One region of the Arthrobacter sp. G119Y2 genome, then DNA from elsewhere that is predicted to be linked to it. Evidence: riboswitches for the same ligand, from Rfam matches in the RefSeq annotation. Region 1 holds a riboswitch; the other holds the start of a gene.
The links. Region 1 has a riboswitch for guanidine ahead of WKB88_RS03780 (DMT family transporter). Riboswitches for the same ligand answer to the same signal wherever they lie in the genome.
Positions count from the first base shown of each region.

Region 2: it holds a riboswitch for guanidine, as region 1 does, so the genes downstream of both, WKB88_RS09455 (DMT family transporter) here and WKB88_RS03780 (DMT family transporter) in region 1, are expected to answer to the same signal.

Region 1 covers NZ_JBBPFS010000002.1:17,097-24,886, reverse strand. Annotated here, with positions in the region: gene WKB88_RS03800 (hypothetical protein) at 85-516, opposite strand; gene WKB88_RS03795 (alpha/beta hydrolase family protein) at 506-1,699, opposite strand; gene WKB88_RS03790 (hypothetical protein) at 1,699-2,688, opposite strand; gene WKB88_RS03785 (hypothetical protein) at 2,688-3,158, opposite strand; gene WKB88_RS03780 (DMT family transporter) at 3,375-3,689, opposite strand; guanidine-III (ykkC-III) riboswitch at 3,700-3,770, opposite strand; gene WKB88_RS03775 (hypothetical protein) at 3,826-4,359, shown strand; gene WKB88_RS03770 (DUF305 domain-containing protein) at 4,429-5,073, shown strand; gene WKB88_RS03765 (metal-sensitive transcriptional regulator) at 5,189-5,425, opposite strand; gene WKB88_RS03760 (MBL fold metallo-hydrolase) at 5,860-7,257, shown strand; gene WKB88_RS03755 (rhodanese-like domain-containing protein) at 7,288-7,790, shown strand, end outside.
Region 2 covers NZ_JBBPFS010000004.1:38,233-46,022, reverse strand. Annotated here, with positions in the region: gene WKB88_RS09465 (amino acid permease) at 1-628, opposite strand, end outside; gene WKB88_RS09460 (DMT family transporter) at 792-1,175, opposite strand; gene WKB88_RS09455 (DMT family transporter) at 1,178-1,492, opposite strand; guanidine-III (ykkC-III) riboswitch at 1,503-1,567, opposite strand; gene WKB88_RS09450 (MFS transporter) at 1,684-3,132, opposite strand; gene WKB88_RS09445 (LysR family transcriptional regulator) at 3,338-4,189, shown strand; gene WKB88_RS09440 (LacI family DNA-binding transcriptional regulator) at 4,269-5,321, opposite strand; gene WKB88_RS09435 (Gfo/Idh/MocA family protein) at 5,458-6,636, shown strand; gene WKB88_RS09430 (dihydrodipicolinate synthase family protein) at 6,636-7,790, shown strand, end outside.

The DNA of each region.
Region 1 (7,790 bases):
CCGGACTGAGTGCCGGACCCGGGCTCGGGGCCGGGCCCATTCCGGGGCCGGTCCATTCCGGGTCCGGTCCATTCCGTTCCGCGGTTAGTACTTCTTCGAATCGTCCAACAGCGCAGCGATCGCGTCGAGGGTTTCATTGTCCACATCGGCCAGCGTGCGGGTGGCGAATTCCTTGACCTTCGCCCGGCGCATGGCGGCCAGCAGTTCCAGTTCGTGCTGGATCCGTTCCGGGACCGCTCCGTCGGAGTTGAGCAGGTAGTCCGGATTGACCTGGAAGAATTCAGCCAGGGCAATGAGCACTTCCGGCGGCTGCCTGACGGTGGCGTCTCCGGCCTTAATATGATGCCACCGGGTCCGGGAGAGCTTTACGCCTTTTTCAAACAGGGCCGTCTGAATGTCCTGAAACTCATAGGGCCTGCCCTCGGCCGTCACCATCACATCGAGAAGCAGGTCGATTTTGCGGGCAAGAATCTGCGAATTCCTCAGGTTGCGCTGGGCAGCACCTTCAGCGGCCATGGTGTATTTCGCCTCCGAAACGTACGTCGATTAAGTCTTTGCCGGCATTCAGGCCCAGGGAACGGCACCAGGCCTGGACTGATTGATTCCACAACTGCGGAGCGGCGTTCCACTCCAGGGTGTGGTGGGCGCCTTCAAACTCAACGAATCGCACAGGCTGGCTTTGCCTGGACACGAACATTCGGGAGAGCTCTACCGGAACGGATTTATCCTCCGTCCCATGCAAAATCATAGTAGGGATAGTTGAATGTTTTTGCATGTACGTGCCGGGCATCTCTTTCCACCGGATGACAGGGTCCCCCTGGGGCCGCAGCAGGTTCACTGTGTGCGGCAGCAGTTTGGCAATGATGCGCGGGCAACCCAGTCCCTGCAGCTGTGCAGAAATGATCGCCGGCCAGTCAAGCGCCGGTGAGACCAGGACAACTCCCGCCGTACTGTTGTCCGCAGCATGGGCAACGGTGCGGAGCACGATGGAGGCTCCGAGAGACCACCCGACAAACACGACGGCACGGGCCCCGCGGGCCAGCGCATAGCGTCTTGCGGCTTCGATATCCCGCCATTCGCTGATGCCCAGATGGCTGTGGTCCGGTTCCGGCGAGACATCCAGCGACGTGCGGTAGGACGGCAGCAGCGAGGTGCAGCCGAGGCCGGCAAAAGCTTCCACTCCGCGCAGGCACTGGCTGCGCGAACTGCCCAGCCCGTGGACGTGAATGACCCATACGCCGCTGCTGGCTTCCGGGGAACCGGGCGGAATGACCCAGGCCGGAAGCCCGGCAATCAGTGTTTCTTCATGCGGGTAGCCGAAATCGGCCGGGCTCTCGCCCAGATGGCCGCTGAGCTGCCCGCTGCCGTCCCGAAGAAGGTCAGAGGCGCTGCCTCGTTCCACGACCCGCCGCAGCCGGTCCCCGGCAATGGTTGCCGGGCCAAGAACCACAAGATCCCCTCCGGATGCAGCGCGCATGCTCAGCCGGCCCGGATGGGCGGCGAAACCATCGGGTGAAAATTCCAGGTATTCCCGGCCTGCAGCCTGCCCGCTTCCCTGTATCGGGACCAGGCGCCTGCTGCGGCCGGCGTCGGTAATTTTGGCACGCAGCAGCGATCCGCCGAGAGCCGCAAGGGCGCCGGCGGCAACGGCGGCCACCCCTGCCACGGCGGCAGGGACCGGCAGAACGATCCTGCCCATCAGAGCATGCGCCCCTGCTTCAGGCACAGCGCCTCCGCCTTGCGCAGGGCAGCTGCCTCATCCGGTGATAGTTCCGCGGATCCGGATACAGCCAGCCAGTCATGGATTTCAATGACCAGCCGGTGAATGACGTCGGTGGTCTCGCGCGCACTTTGCCGGGGAACGGCCACCGTGTCGGCCCCGGTTCCCATCAGGCTGACAGCCGGAGTCCGGGCAACCGTTCTGTTCCAGAGGGCCTTCAGCTGCGGCTCGAGTTCCCTGAGCTGCCGTCCCATAGTGATGTCGCTGATGATTCTCCCCAGCGGCGGAACAGCCAGGCCCACGGACAGCAGGACCACCGTCAGGGGATTAAGCACGTCATAGATGCCCCCGACGGACCTCATAACGCCCTCCTGCCCCGTCACATGCGTTACGTCCATGACAATGACGGATGAGCACAGCAACAGGCCGACGCCGCATCCCGCGCCGATGATGCTGAAGCCGGCCCGGAAACGCCTGCGCCTCATTTTGGGAACGTTCCCGACGCAGGTTCGCAGCGTCGCCGCCATCACGGCGAAGATGTACAGGTACTGGATCGCAGAGTAGAGGGCAGCGGCGGGCTGGTCTCCGTAGTCGAGCATGAATTGTGTGGAGGGTGCCGGGTTGTCGATCCGGGCGAAGCTCACCACCATGACGGCAATCGTGACCACGGCGCCGACCCGGCCCCATCTCCCTCCTCCGCCCCGGCTGCTGCCGGCGGTGGCGCCGAGGGTTATGGCGCGGGACAGGTAGAAAATACCAAGAATGAGCAGGATGTTGGAGACGAGGTCCAGTCCATTAGCCCAGGGGGAATGTTCCGCCGCCCACAGATACACCTCGTTGATGTTGGTGGTCAGCGACGCCGCGATGACCACCGCAGCCTTCAGCATGGAGTTGTCCCGGCGGGCACGGGCGCGGAGGGAAAGGGTCAGGACCAGCAACCACATGAAGGTCGCCACGAGCAGGCTCATCATTCGAAGTATGCCTCGTATCTGAAAATCTCTTGGGTGGATTCCCGGATTGCGGCCGCCAGGAGGTCGGCCAGATGTTCGGCAGTTGCTTCCAGATCGGACCGGAAATCGCCCCGGGCCAGGGCTTTGGCAACCACCTCGCCCGATAATTCCTGAAAAATCTTTATGCCCTGCCAGGTGGCACCTTCGTATTCATCGTGACGAAGGATCATGTGTGAAAGTTCGTGGAGAATCATCTGCTGCCGGTGCAGCATTCCCCTGGTGACCGAGTGGTAAACCACGTCCACCTGTTCCCGCGGAATCCAGAGGCCGCAGATTTTCTTTCCGGTGAGCTTTTCACTCTCAACTATCACTATTCTGCGTCCGCGGAGTTCTTCAACGTGCCGAATCAGCGATTCAAGGGTGATGCGCTCGGGCAATCGGAGACGGTCAAAAGCGTCTTTGGCGGTTTGGCGCAGCTGCTCATCCATGGGAATCCTCAATGTACCTGATTCCCCTCACCGGGCTAGTTCGGAACATGTTCCGATCATGTATTATGAAACGACCGGCCCGCGGCCGGGCATTGCGAAAGTTGGGGGACTTGCGAGAGTTTTCGCAGCTATGCCCGGCACGGGCCGGTTTCATTTCTCGGTGAATTGATCAGCCGTACTCACGGCTGCGGGGCTGGTTGTCCTGTCTCAGTACAGCTAGTGGCTGAGTTTCAGTCCCACGACCCCGCCGACGATCATCATGAGGAACACGACCTTCAGCAAGGATGACGCCTCAGCACCGGTCACCATTGCATAAACAACGGTCAACGCTGCGCCAATTCCCACCCAGACCGCATAGGCCGTGCCGGTGGGCAGGTCCCTCATCGCATACGCAAGGCCGGCCATGCTGGCCAGCAGCGACGGGATGAACACCAAGGTCGGTCCGACTTTGCTGAAGCCGTCGGATTTGCCCAGGGCAGTTGCCCAAACAGCTTCCAGCACACCGGATATGACAAGAATGATCCATGACATGGGAATCTCCAATGGGCCGTCTTGTCGCACACCGGGTACGGCACCCATCGTCCGGGAGGCTCACTGTGATAGCGAGGCTCTGCCTTAAAGCTCTCACGCCGCACGGCCCGGGTCGAATTTGGTGAGGTATCTGACCGTGGCTACGCTGATCGGACAGCGGGGAACGAGCAGCAGGGAACCGAAGCAGACAAGGCTGGTGAGTGCAGTGGTGGCAGCAGGCCGTACATCAGGTGCCGCCTCAGCTACCCCGCGCGCCGTTTTATCGCTCCTCGGTTTATCCGCCGTCATTGCCGGGCTCCTCACCATGCATATCTGGGTGGGCGGATTTGGAGCCCCTTCCCACCACGGGACTGTGGCGGTGGGCAGCACAGCAGCCGGACCTGCCGCGGCATCTCCGGGAACCGGGCACCTTCCGGCACCGGCCGCCCTCATCGGCGCCGCAGCCGCGGATCATGACTCCATGCCCGGCTGCGCAGGCAGCTGCGCCGACGAAGCGGCCTTCGGCATGTGCATGCTCGCACTGGTCATCATGGGTGCATTCGCACTGCGCACTCCTTCAGGGTGCGCGCCTGCCTTCTCGCTGGCCAACAGGGGTCCCCCCACACTGCCCCGGGCGTTCCGCCCGGCCCCGTGCCCTTCACTCACTCAGCTCTGCATCAGCCGCACGTAAAATCCGCGTCCTTTGGACAGCGCACAGCAGCCAATGCACCCACAACCTGAGTATTGAAGGATTTATCCAATGAAACGCCATACATCCCAGCCCCCGCATGCCTTGTCCGCGCTCGCCCTCGCCGCCGCCCTGGTTCTGGCCGGATGCGGACAAAGCGGTACCGGTGACGCAGCCTCCGGATCAGCGGACTCCAGCGCAGCGGAGACCGCTGCTCCGGATTCCGCTGCCGCAAACCATAATGATGCCGACACGATTTTTGCTCAAATGATGATCCCGCACCATCAGCAGGCGGTCGAGATGAGCAACATGATGCTCGCCAAGGACGGCCTCAGCCCTGAGATCGTGGATCTGGCCAGCGGGATCAAGGACGCCCAGGGGCCGGAAATCGAGACAATGACCCGCTGGCTGGAGAGCTGGGGAGAACCCGCGGAGCCGGCCGACGGCATGCAGGGGCACCAGCACACGGGGTCCGTGGACACCATGGAGGGAATGCTGAGTGAAGAGCAGCTGTCCCGGCTCAAAGAGGCCCGGGGCGCTGACGCATCGCGGATGTTCCTGGAGTCCATGACGGCCCACCACGAGGGCGCCGTCAGCATGGCCCGGGACGAGCTTGAGGGCGGCCGCAATCCGGAAGCCCTGGAGCTGGCCGGCACCGTAATCAGCACGCAGCAGGCCGAAATAACAGAAATGGGCAAGCTGCTCGCAGCCCTCTAGGCACCGCCAACCGCTCGGGTTGGACGACTGACCCCTGCACCGGTGGGCGGCGGGGCCGGAGTTCCGGCCCCGCCGCCCATGGTGTTAAGGGGATGGTTCCCTAGGCAGATCCGGGCTAGGCGAGCGTGAGGAAGAGTTTTTCCATGTCGGCGCGGTCGGCCGTGGAGTCCTCGTTGGCGAGGCACTGCTCGAGACCGGTGGCAATGATGGAGAATCCCGCACGGTCAATGGCCTTGGACGCTGCCGCGAGCTGCGTAACCACGGCCTTGCAGTCGGTGCCCTCTTCCAGCATGCGGATGACGGCATTGAGCTGCCCGCTGGCCCGCTTGAGCCTGTTGATGGCTGGTTTCATGTCGTCTGACTCCAGGTGCACGGTGGCCCTCCTCGGTAGATGTTCTCCAATGTTATACCCCAGGGGGTTTATTCAAGCACGGCAAAGGCCGATTTGAATACCCCCGGGGGTATGTGCCAGACTCGAAGCGGCGGATGAACGCCGCCAGCCACCTGCACCAGAGGAGAAACACATGTGCCGCGCAGTTCCCTGCCGCAAGTGCCGGAAGATGACGTGGGCCGGATGCGGACAGCATGTCCAGCAGGTCATGGCCCATATCCCCCGCGCCGAGCGCTGCACCTGCGATCCGAACGCGCCAAAGGCCTCCCCGTCAAAGGGCTGGCTGACGCGGCTTCTCGGTCGCTAACCGAAGTAGCCGTCATGCACCGGAGGCATGACGGCACAGGGAAACCCCGTACCCCTCCGGGTATCACTATTCGAATCCAAGGAGACAAATGCTTCTCGAACGCATCTATGACGAGGACCTCGCCCAGGCCAGCTACCTCATCGGCTGCCAGGCCAAGGGCGAAGCCCTGGTGGTGGACGCCCGCCGCGACATCGAGGTGTACCGCCGGCTCGCTGCCGCCAACGGCATGAAGATCGTTGCCGTCACTGAAACGCACATCCACGCCGACTACCTCTCCGGCACGCGTGAGCTTGCCGCTGCCACCGGCGCGCAGATCTACGTTTCGGGCGCAGGCGGCGAAGACTGGCAGTACGGCTTCGACGGCGAGCGCCTCTTCGACCAGTCCGCGATCACGCTGGGCAACATCACCGTCAAGGCGCTGCACACCCCCGGGCACACGCCGGAACACCTGTCCTTCCTGATCACCGACGGTGCCTTCAGCGACAGCCCCGGCTACCTCCTCTCCGGAGACTTTGTATTCTCCGGAGATCTGGGCCGCCCCGACCTGCTGGACGAGGCCGCAGGCGGCGTCGATACCCGCTTCGACGGAGCTCACGATCTGTTCGTCTCCCTGAAAGAGAAGTTCCTGACCCTGCCTGACTATGTTCAGGTCTTCCCGGGCCACGGATCGGGCAGTGCATGCGGGAAGGCGCTGGGCGCCCTCCCCTCCTCCACCGTGGGCTACGAACGCAAGTTCGCCTGGTGGGGCCCGTTCCTTGCCGCAGACGACGAGGCAGGATTCATCGACGCGCTGCTCGACGGACAGCCCGATGCACATGCCTACTTTGGCCGGATGAAGCGCCAGAACCGCCAGGGCCCCGCTGTGATGGGAGAGCGCACGCCGCTCGCCGAAATCCCGGTGGAAACAGTTGCCGCCCGTCTGGCAGCCGACGAAATCTCACTGGTGGACACCCGTTCCCACAACCTGGTCCATGAGGGCACGGTGCAGGGGGCTGTGAATATCCCCGCCGGCACCAAGTTCGCCAGCTTCGGGGCCTGGGCGCTGGACCCCGATCAGGATGACCGACCGGTGATCCTGCTGGCCGGGGACCGGGAAACAGCCATGGACATGTGGGACCACCTGGTCCGCGTAGGCATCGACGGGGTCACGGGATACCTGACCACACTCGACGGGCTGCCGGTCTCCACGCCCCGCACCATTTCCCCGGCGGAGCTGGAAAGCTTCGACGCGGCACTGGTGCTGGACGTCCGCAACAAGACCGAACATGCCGCCGGCCATGTGCCCGGTTCCGCACAGCTCAGTGCCGGACGCGTGCTGTGGCACACCGACCAGCTGCCGGCAGACGGGACCATCGTCACCTACTGCCAGTCCGGTGTCCGCAACTCCGTGGCGGCCTCGGCCCTGCGCCGTGCCGGATTCGACGTCGTCGAACTCGAAGGCAGCTACGCGGGCTGGGATGCCTGGAACCGGCAGCAGAACGCCTAACCCGCCAATCCTCCGACAGAAAAGAACCCCATGAACAACACCCCGCAGACCGTAATCCCCGAAGACCTCAAGGGCTGGATCTCCTCCGGCGACGACGTCGTGGTGCTGGACGTCCGTTCTGCCGCCGAATTCGAGACCCTGCACATCAAGGGCTCCTACAATGTGCCGCTTCCCCTGCTGGCTGAACACACCGATGAACTCGCCGCGAAGCTGGACACCAAAGTGGTGCTCGTCTGCCAGTCAGGTGTCCGTGCCTCCGAAGCCAGGAAGAACCTCGCCGGCGTCGGCTTCAACGACGCCCACGTTCTGGTCGGCGGCGTGCCCGCGTTCCATCAGGCCGGAGGCGAGACCGTCGAAGGGACCAAGCGCTGGGAGCTGGAGCGCCAGGTACGCATGGCGGCCGGCTCCCTCGTGATTGCCGGACTGGCGGGCGGAAAATTCCTGTCCCCGAAGATCCGCACCGTTGCCGGATTTGTCGGTGCCGGGCTGACCTTCTCCGCAGCCAGCAACACCTGCGCCATGGGCAAGGCACT
Region 2 (7,790 bases), on a different contig from region 1:
TGAAGAGGATGAGCAGCACCTTCAGCCCCACGGCCACGAGCTCGAACCGGCCGAAGGTCTTGGTGCCGCGGCTGAGAATCCACGTGATGAAGAGGCAGACCACCAGAGCGGGAAGGTTCACGACCCCGCCCTCCACGGTATCGCCGGTGCCCTGCATCCAGGCCGGCACGTCGATGCCGATTCCGGCCATGAACTCGGTGAAATAGCCGGAAATGCCAATGGCGACCACGGCAACGATGGCGGTGTATTCCAACAGCAGATCCCAGCCGATGAACCAGCCGATGATCTCCCCAAGCGCCACATACCCGTAGGTGTACGCGGAACCGGCCCGGGGAACCATGCCGGCAAATTCTGCATAGGACAATGCCGCAGCCGCACTCGCCAGGCCGGCGATGAGGAAGGAGATCAGCACGCCGGGCCCGACGCCGGGAGCATCAGCGCCGCCGTTGGCCACCAGGCCGGCGAGGGTGAAGATGCCGATGCCGATGATGCCGCCGACGCCGATGGCGGTCAGTTGCCATAGGCCGAGGCTTTTGAAGAGTTTGCTGCCGGTTTTTTCGTCTTCCACCTCGTCAATGGGCTTGCGCCGGAAGAGGGAGGTGGAGGACGAGCTTTCTGCCGTGGCCATGGAAGGCTCCGATCGTCGCTGCCGGTTTACCTGAGGTGTGCCGGAGTTCGTTTTCACTCCGGCATCCAGAGCAGTATCGTCCCGCCTGAACTCCTTGGAAAGCCCTGGCGGCAAAAAGCCGGCCTTGGCACGCCCCGCCGGCAAAGGCCGCCCCTAGAAGCCGCTAGTGCCCGCTTTCCTGATCCTGTGCGGAGGCGCTGCGGTTGGAGCTGTCCCGTCCCTCACCGGATGGCGAATCCACGAACTTCAGTCCGACCACACAGCCGATGATTCCCGTCAGGAAAAGGATCTTCAGCAGCCCGGGCTGTTCATTGCCGAAGATCATGGCATAGGCCACGGTCAGAACCGCACCCAGGCCCGTCCAGACTGCGTAGGCAGTGGAGATGGGAATGAAGTTCATGGCGTACGAAAGACCCACCATGGAAAGGGCCCCGGCGGCAAGGAAGATCAGGGACGGAAGGAGAACGGTAAAGCCTGCCGAGGCGTCGAGGGCGGTTGCCCAGACGGCTTCCAGGACGGCGCTGAGGAGAAGGATGATCCACGGCATGCTTAGCCCACCAACTTTAGGCCGACAACGCAGCCCACCACGCCGAGCAGCAGCAGGACCTTAATGACCGTGGCTTTCTCGCCGCCGAACACCATCGCGTAGGCGGCGGTCAGAACGGCCCCGATACCCACCCACACGGCATAAGCGGTGCCCACAGGTATGGACTGCATGGCAACGGCAAGGCCGGCCATGCTCAGGACAATCCCCGCCGCGAAGATGACCGTGGGCCAGAGACGCCGGAAGTTCTCCGATTTGCCGAGCGCTGTTGCCCAGACCGCCTCCAGCATGCCGGAGAAAACAAGGATGACCCATGCCATGACACATTCCTTTGGCCAGTCTTGTCGCTGTCCGGGTACTGAACCGTCGTCCGGAGACCGGGATCCGGTCTTGATCTCCTACGGTAGCAAATCCGGAACGGGCCTGCCGGTGCCGCTGACTGCCGGTGCTTGTGCCCGTGCCGTCTGCCGGCGGGCGCATCAGCAGTTCAACGGCTCAGCGATCAAGCGGATCAGGCCTGCTGCCTCCGGCTCTCGGCGATGCCCCGTGGCCGCAGAGGTGACCGCAGGCGCAGCCGTGAAGGCAACCGCAGCCGCAGGTTTCCCTGCCGTGCCAGGATGAGGCCGATGACGGCGGCAGCCAGTGCGGGGACCGCCCCGGCGACGAAAATAGCGCCCTGCGGTTCGAGAACTTCGGCCAGCCAGCCGGTGAGTGGTCCGCCGACTGCCTGTCCGCCAATCAGAACCATGATGTACAGGCTCATGACCCGCCCGCGGATGACTACCGCCGTCGTCGACTGCACGAGCTGATTGGCGCTCGTAATGAACTGCATGGAACAGAATCCGGCCACGATCATGACCGCGCCGAAGACCGGAAGGGACGGCGAAAAGGCGGACGCAGCCAGAGCGATGGCGAAGGTGGCCGCGCTGACGATGACGGTCCGAAGCCGCAGCGTCCGGCGCCGCGTCGACGCCACCGCACCGGCCAACGCTCCGGTGGCCACCAGGGTATTCAGGAGTCCGAAGCCGTTGGCGCCGCTGTGGAAGACCTCGTCCGCGAAAGCCGCCATCAGAACAGGGGTACTCAGGGCAAAGACCGATACGAAGGCGCACATGGCCATCGGCCAGAACACGGTGGGCGTGGTGCGGGCATACCGCGCTCCTTCCCGGAGCATCCCCTTGGTGCGGGGCGCGGGTTCGGTCCGGAAAAGCTGATCGGTGCGAAGCCGTCCGAGCATGAACACCGTGAAGCTGCAGGCGGCTGCGTTGATGGCGAAGGCCCACCCTCCGCCGACGGCGCCGATCATGACGCCGGCCACTGCCGGCCCCACCATGGCGCCGAGCTGGAAGACCGAGGAGCTCACACTCAGGGCGTTGCGCAGGTGCTTAGGCCCCACCATTTCATGGACGAAAACCTGCCGTGCCGGCTGGTCAATCACGGTCACCATGCCCAGCGCCAGCGCCACAAGGTAGACATGCCACACCTGAACCGCGCCGGTCAGCGCAAGCACCGCAAGGGCAAGGGCCAGGACGGCGGCGGCAGACTGGCTCACCATCAGCAGGATCCGCTTGGAATGCCGGTCAGCGATGATTCCGCCCAGGGGTCCGAGCAGCAGGGTCGGCAGGAACTGGAAGGCGGTGGTGATACCGACGGCGGTGACGCTTCCGGAAAGCTCCAGAACAAGCCAGTCCTGGGCAATGCGCTGCATCCAGATGGCCACCACGGCCACGAGGTGCGCGGCGGTGAAGAGCCGGAAGTTCAGGATCCGCAGCGAGGCAAAGGTGTCCCGCCACGGCACGCGCTCTGAAGGCGAAGCAGCGGGGGCGGGAGTGGCCTGAGCCGGAGAAGCAACGGGGGTGGGAGGGGCCTGAGCAGGAGAAGTCTGAGCAAGAGAAGTCTGGGCCGGTGCGGGATGCGGGGAGGCGGACCGTTGGGAAGAGGGCTGTGGTGAAGGAGGCAGCGGGGAGGGTTTCTGCGGTGACGGGTGTACCAAGGAACGTCCTGTGAGCGAAGCGGCGGGTGCGGTGAGGAGGAATGAGGACCTCAGCCTAGTTCGGGACAGCAGCGAATAGAGGGAGTATGCTCCCTATCAACCTCATTGCACTTTGTAATAGGCGCGGGCGGTTTTGCTGCGGTCGGAGATGAATGCGTCAACCGGAGGAACGATGTATGAGCCCGCACAGCTGCTGAGTTTTCTGACTGTGGCGGAAACCCTGAGTTTCACGGGAGCCGCAGCCCGGTTGAACCTGGCCCAGCCCACCGTCAGCCAGCACGTGCGCAAGCTGGAAGCCGCGTGCGGCCGGATCCTCCTGGAGCGTGACACGCAAACGGTGCGCCTGACCGACAACGGCGACGCCATGGCCGGTTTTGCCCGGAACATCCTGGCCGCACATCAGAGCGCGGAATCGTATTTCTCCGGTTCGGCCATGCGGGGCCGGATCCGCTTCGGCAGCGCGGACGACCTGTCCCTGACCCGGCTGCCGGATATTCTGCGCCGCTTCCGCCGGCTGTATCCGCAGATTAATCTCGAGTTGACCGTGAGCCAGAGCGACCGCCTCCACCGCCGGCTGCAGGCCGGACAGCTCGACCTGGTGTTTATCAAAACCGCAGCCAACTCTGATCAGGGAACGGATGTTCGTCGTGACCGGTTTGTCTGGGTCGGGCTCAAGGAGACAGTCCTGGAACCGGGTGCTCCGGTTCCGCTCGTTGCCTACCCGCATCCGAGTCTGAGCCGGCGGTTCGCGATCGAGGCGCTGGAAGCCGCCGGCCGGACCTGGCGGGTCACCTGCAACACGCGCGAGGTTAACGGGATCCTGGCGGCAACCCGTGCCGGGATTGGCCTGTCAGTGCTGCCTTCCTCCCTGGTTCCGGCCGATCTGGAGAAAGTAGGCAGACGGCTGGACCTTCCTCCGCTCGGCGAAGTGGACTTCACCCTGATGAGTAATCCGCTGGCCAACCGGGACGTGGTGGATGTGCTCGCCGCCGCCATCGCTGACAACGTGGAGGCCGGAGTCTAGGAAGATCCGGGCGACAGGCGGAAGACCCGGGCGCCGGGGAAAAGGCGGTGGCGAGGCGCCCCGCTGTACTCAGGTACGGCTAGGAAACGTCCGTGCTCCGGCGCAGAATAACGTGGCCTTCAGCCACGTAGGGCTCTGTCGAAGAATCCTCCGCGAGTACGAGGGCGACCGCCTCGCTGCCCAGACTGGACAGCGGCAGCTGCGCCGTGGTCAGTGCAGGAGTGAAATCACGAAGGGTTTCGATGTCGTCAAAACCGGCGACTGCAACATCCTCGGGAATGCGCAGCGCATGCTCGCGCAGGCCGGCGATGGCTCCAATGGCCATCACATCGCTGGCTGCAAACACGCAGACGGCGGGGCGGCCCCCGGGACCCCCGGCCAGTTCGCCCGCCAGCGCGACGGCCGCCTCGTAACCGCCGTCGCGGTTGAACCCGGTCCGTCGAACCTCCGCGGGCTCCAGGCCTGCCTGCCTCAGGCCCTCCTGGAAGCCGGCCACGCGTTCGTCGGAGGTGAGCAGGCCCTCGGGGCCTGCCAGGATGAGGAAGCGGTGGTGGCCGGCACCGGCCAGATCCGCAGCAAGCCGAAGGCTGAGCTCACGGTTGGGCACCGGGACGGTGCGGAAGCCGTCCTCGGCCACAGATCCCACCAGAGGCTGGCCGATCACCGCCACCTTGCCGCCGTTGGTACGGTAGCGCCGCAGCTCGGCGAGCAGGAGTTCATTTTCTTGGGCGGCTTCCGGGGCGTTAAAACGCGTTCCGGCGATCACGATCGCATCCGCACGGCGTGCGGCAAAAGCGGCGACGGCGCGGTGCTCGCTGGCCGGTCCGCCGCCCGTGCTTGCCAGCAGGACCACCTTCTGCTGGTCCTGTACGGCCTCCTGGACGCCGCGGGCAATGGTGGAAAAGTACGGGTCCGCAATGTCGTGAAGGATCAGTCCCAGCATCCCGCTGTTCTTTTTCGCCAGGCCCTGGGCCTGTGCATTGGCGATGTAGCCGAGCTCCACCGCTGACGCCCTGACCCGTTCGGAAATGGCATCGCCGGGACGGCGGCTGGAGCCGTTGAGCACGCGGGAGGCGGTGGCGAGGGAAACCCCGGCATGGCGGGCAACTTCATACAAGGTGCTAGCGGGCACGTTTCCTCCACTGTAGTCAGGGGGCAATTATGGCACCCCCGGGAAAGTGCTTGCCAGAAGCTAGGGGCTGGGGCAGGATGGACCCATTCCGGAATGCGCTTTCCGCATTTTCCCGCCGTCGACGGAGACCGACCCCATGGAGAACACCACCCCCAGGCCCCGCACCATCCGTATTGCCATGAACGGAATCACCGGACGGATGGGGTACCGCCAGCACCTGCTGCGTTCCATCCTGCCCATCGTTGAAGCCGGCGGATTCCTCCTCGAAGACGGCACACGGGTCCAGGTGGAGCCGATCCTGGTGGGCCGGAATGAAGCCAAGCTCCGGGAACTGGCGGAAAAGCACAAGGTGTCCGAATGGACCACGGACCTGGACGCCGTCATCGCGGACCCCACCGTCGACGTCGTTTTCGACGCTTCCATGACAAACCTCCGGGCTGCCACCCTCAAGAAGGCCATGCTGGCCGGCAAGCACATCTTCACCGAAAAACCCACGGCGGAAACCCTCGAGGAGGCCATTGAGCTGGCCCGGCTCGGACGCGAAACCGGGGTGACCGCCGGCGTCGTGCACGACAAGCTGTACCTGCCCGGGCTCGTCAAGCTCCGCCGCCTGGTTGACGAAGGGTTTTTCGGGCGGATCCTCTCCATCCGGGGCGAATTCGGCTATTGGGTCTTCGAGGGGGAGAGCCAGGCCGCACAGCGTCCGTCCTGGAACTACCGCAAGGAAGACGGCGGCGGCATGACCACCGACATGTTCTGTCACTGGAGCTACGTGCTCGAAGGCATCATCGGCAAAGTCCGCACCGTCAACGCCAAGACCGTCACCCACATCCCCACCCGCTGGGACGAGGACAGCAACGAATACCAGGCCACCGCAGACGACGCCGCCTACGGCATCTTCGAGCTGGAAACCCCGGCCGGTGATCCTGTGGTCGGCCAGATCAACTCCTCCTGGGCCGTCCGCGTGTACCGCGACGAACTGGTCGAATTCCAGGTGGACGGCACGCACGGCTCCGCCGTCGCCGGTCTGAACAAGTGCGTGTCCCAGCACCGGGTGAACACACCCAAGCCGGTCTGGAACCCGGACCTGCCGGTGACCGAATCCTTCCGCAGCCAGTGGCAGGAAGTTCCGGCCAACGCGGACCTGGACAATGGCTTCAAGCTGCAGTGGGAAGAATTCCTGCGCGACGTCGTCGCCGGCCGCGAACACCGCTTCGGCCTGCTCTCCGCTGCCCGGGGCGTGCAGCTGGCCGAACTCGGCCTGAGATCCTCCGCGGAGCGGCGCACCTTGGACATTGAAGAGATTGCCCTCTGATGGCTGAGCTGATGCTTCCGGCCGACGACGGCGGCACCCGCGCCTATACGACCGCTCCGCCTCCGGAGTGGCACCGCCCGTCGGCGCCGCTGCGCGCACGCCGAGCGTACGCCGCCGCCCACGTTATCCCGCGTACCGCCGGCAACAATGTCCCGGGTGCTCCGGCTGACCTGGACTGGGACGCCACGCTGGGTTACCGGCATGAGCTGTGGTCCTACGGGCTGGGGGTCGCCGATGCCATGGACACGGCCCAGCGCGGAATGGGCCTGGATTGGGCGGCCACTCAGGAACTGATCAAACGCTCCGGAGCTGAGGCCGCGGGCGTGGTTGGTTCGGATGCGCCCGCCGTCGCCGGCAAGACTGTCCGCGACCTGCTTGCCGCCGGAGCCGGCACCGACCAGCTTGACCTGGCCATGCTGCCGTCCGGGCGGGCGGGAGTGGACGCGGTGCTGGAGGCCTACCGCGAGCAGATGGCAGTGGTGGAGGGATCCGGGGCCAAGGTGATCCTGATGGCTTCGCGCGCCCTTGCCCAAGCGGCATCGGGTCCGGAGGATTACCTGCGCGTGTACTCCACGCTGCTGGCCGAAGCCGCTGAGCCGGTCATCCTGCACTGGCTGGGGGACATGTTCGACCCCGCGCTGGCCGGCTACTGGGGCGGCGCGGACGTCGATGCAGCCACCGCCACCTTCCGGGAACTGATCGAAGGGTCCGCCGAAAAGGTTGACGGAGTGAAGGTGTCCCTGCTCGACGCCGCCCACGAGAAGGCGCTGCGTGCGGCCCTTCCGGAGGGAGTGCGCCTTTATACCGGGGACGATTTCAACTATCCCGAGCTGATCGACGGCGACGGGACGCACCATTCCGACGCCCTGTTGGGGATTTTTGCGGCGATCTACCCGGCCGCCTCCGCTGCACTGCAGGATTACGACGCCGGCCGGCCGGACAAGGCGCGGGCCATCCTGGATTCCACCCGGGAGCTGGGCCTGCATATCTTCAGCGCCCCCACGTTCTACTACAAGACGGGTATCGCGTTCCTGTCCTGGCTCAACGGCAGGCAGCCCGGCTTCTCCATGGTGGGCGGGCTGCAGAACGGCCGCTCGGTCCCACATCTGGTGCGGACCTTCGAGCTGGCGGACCGGGCCGGACTGCTCGCGGAC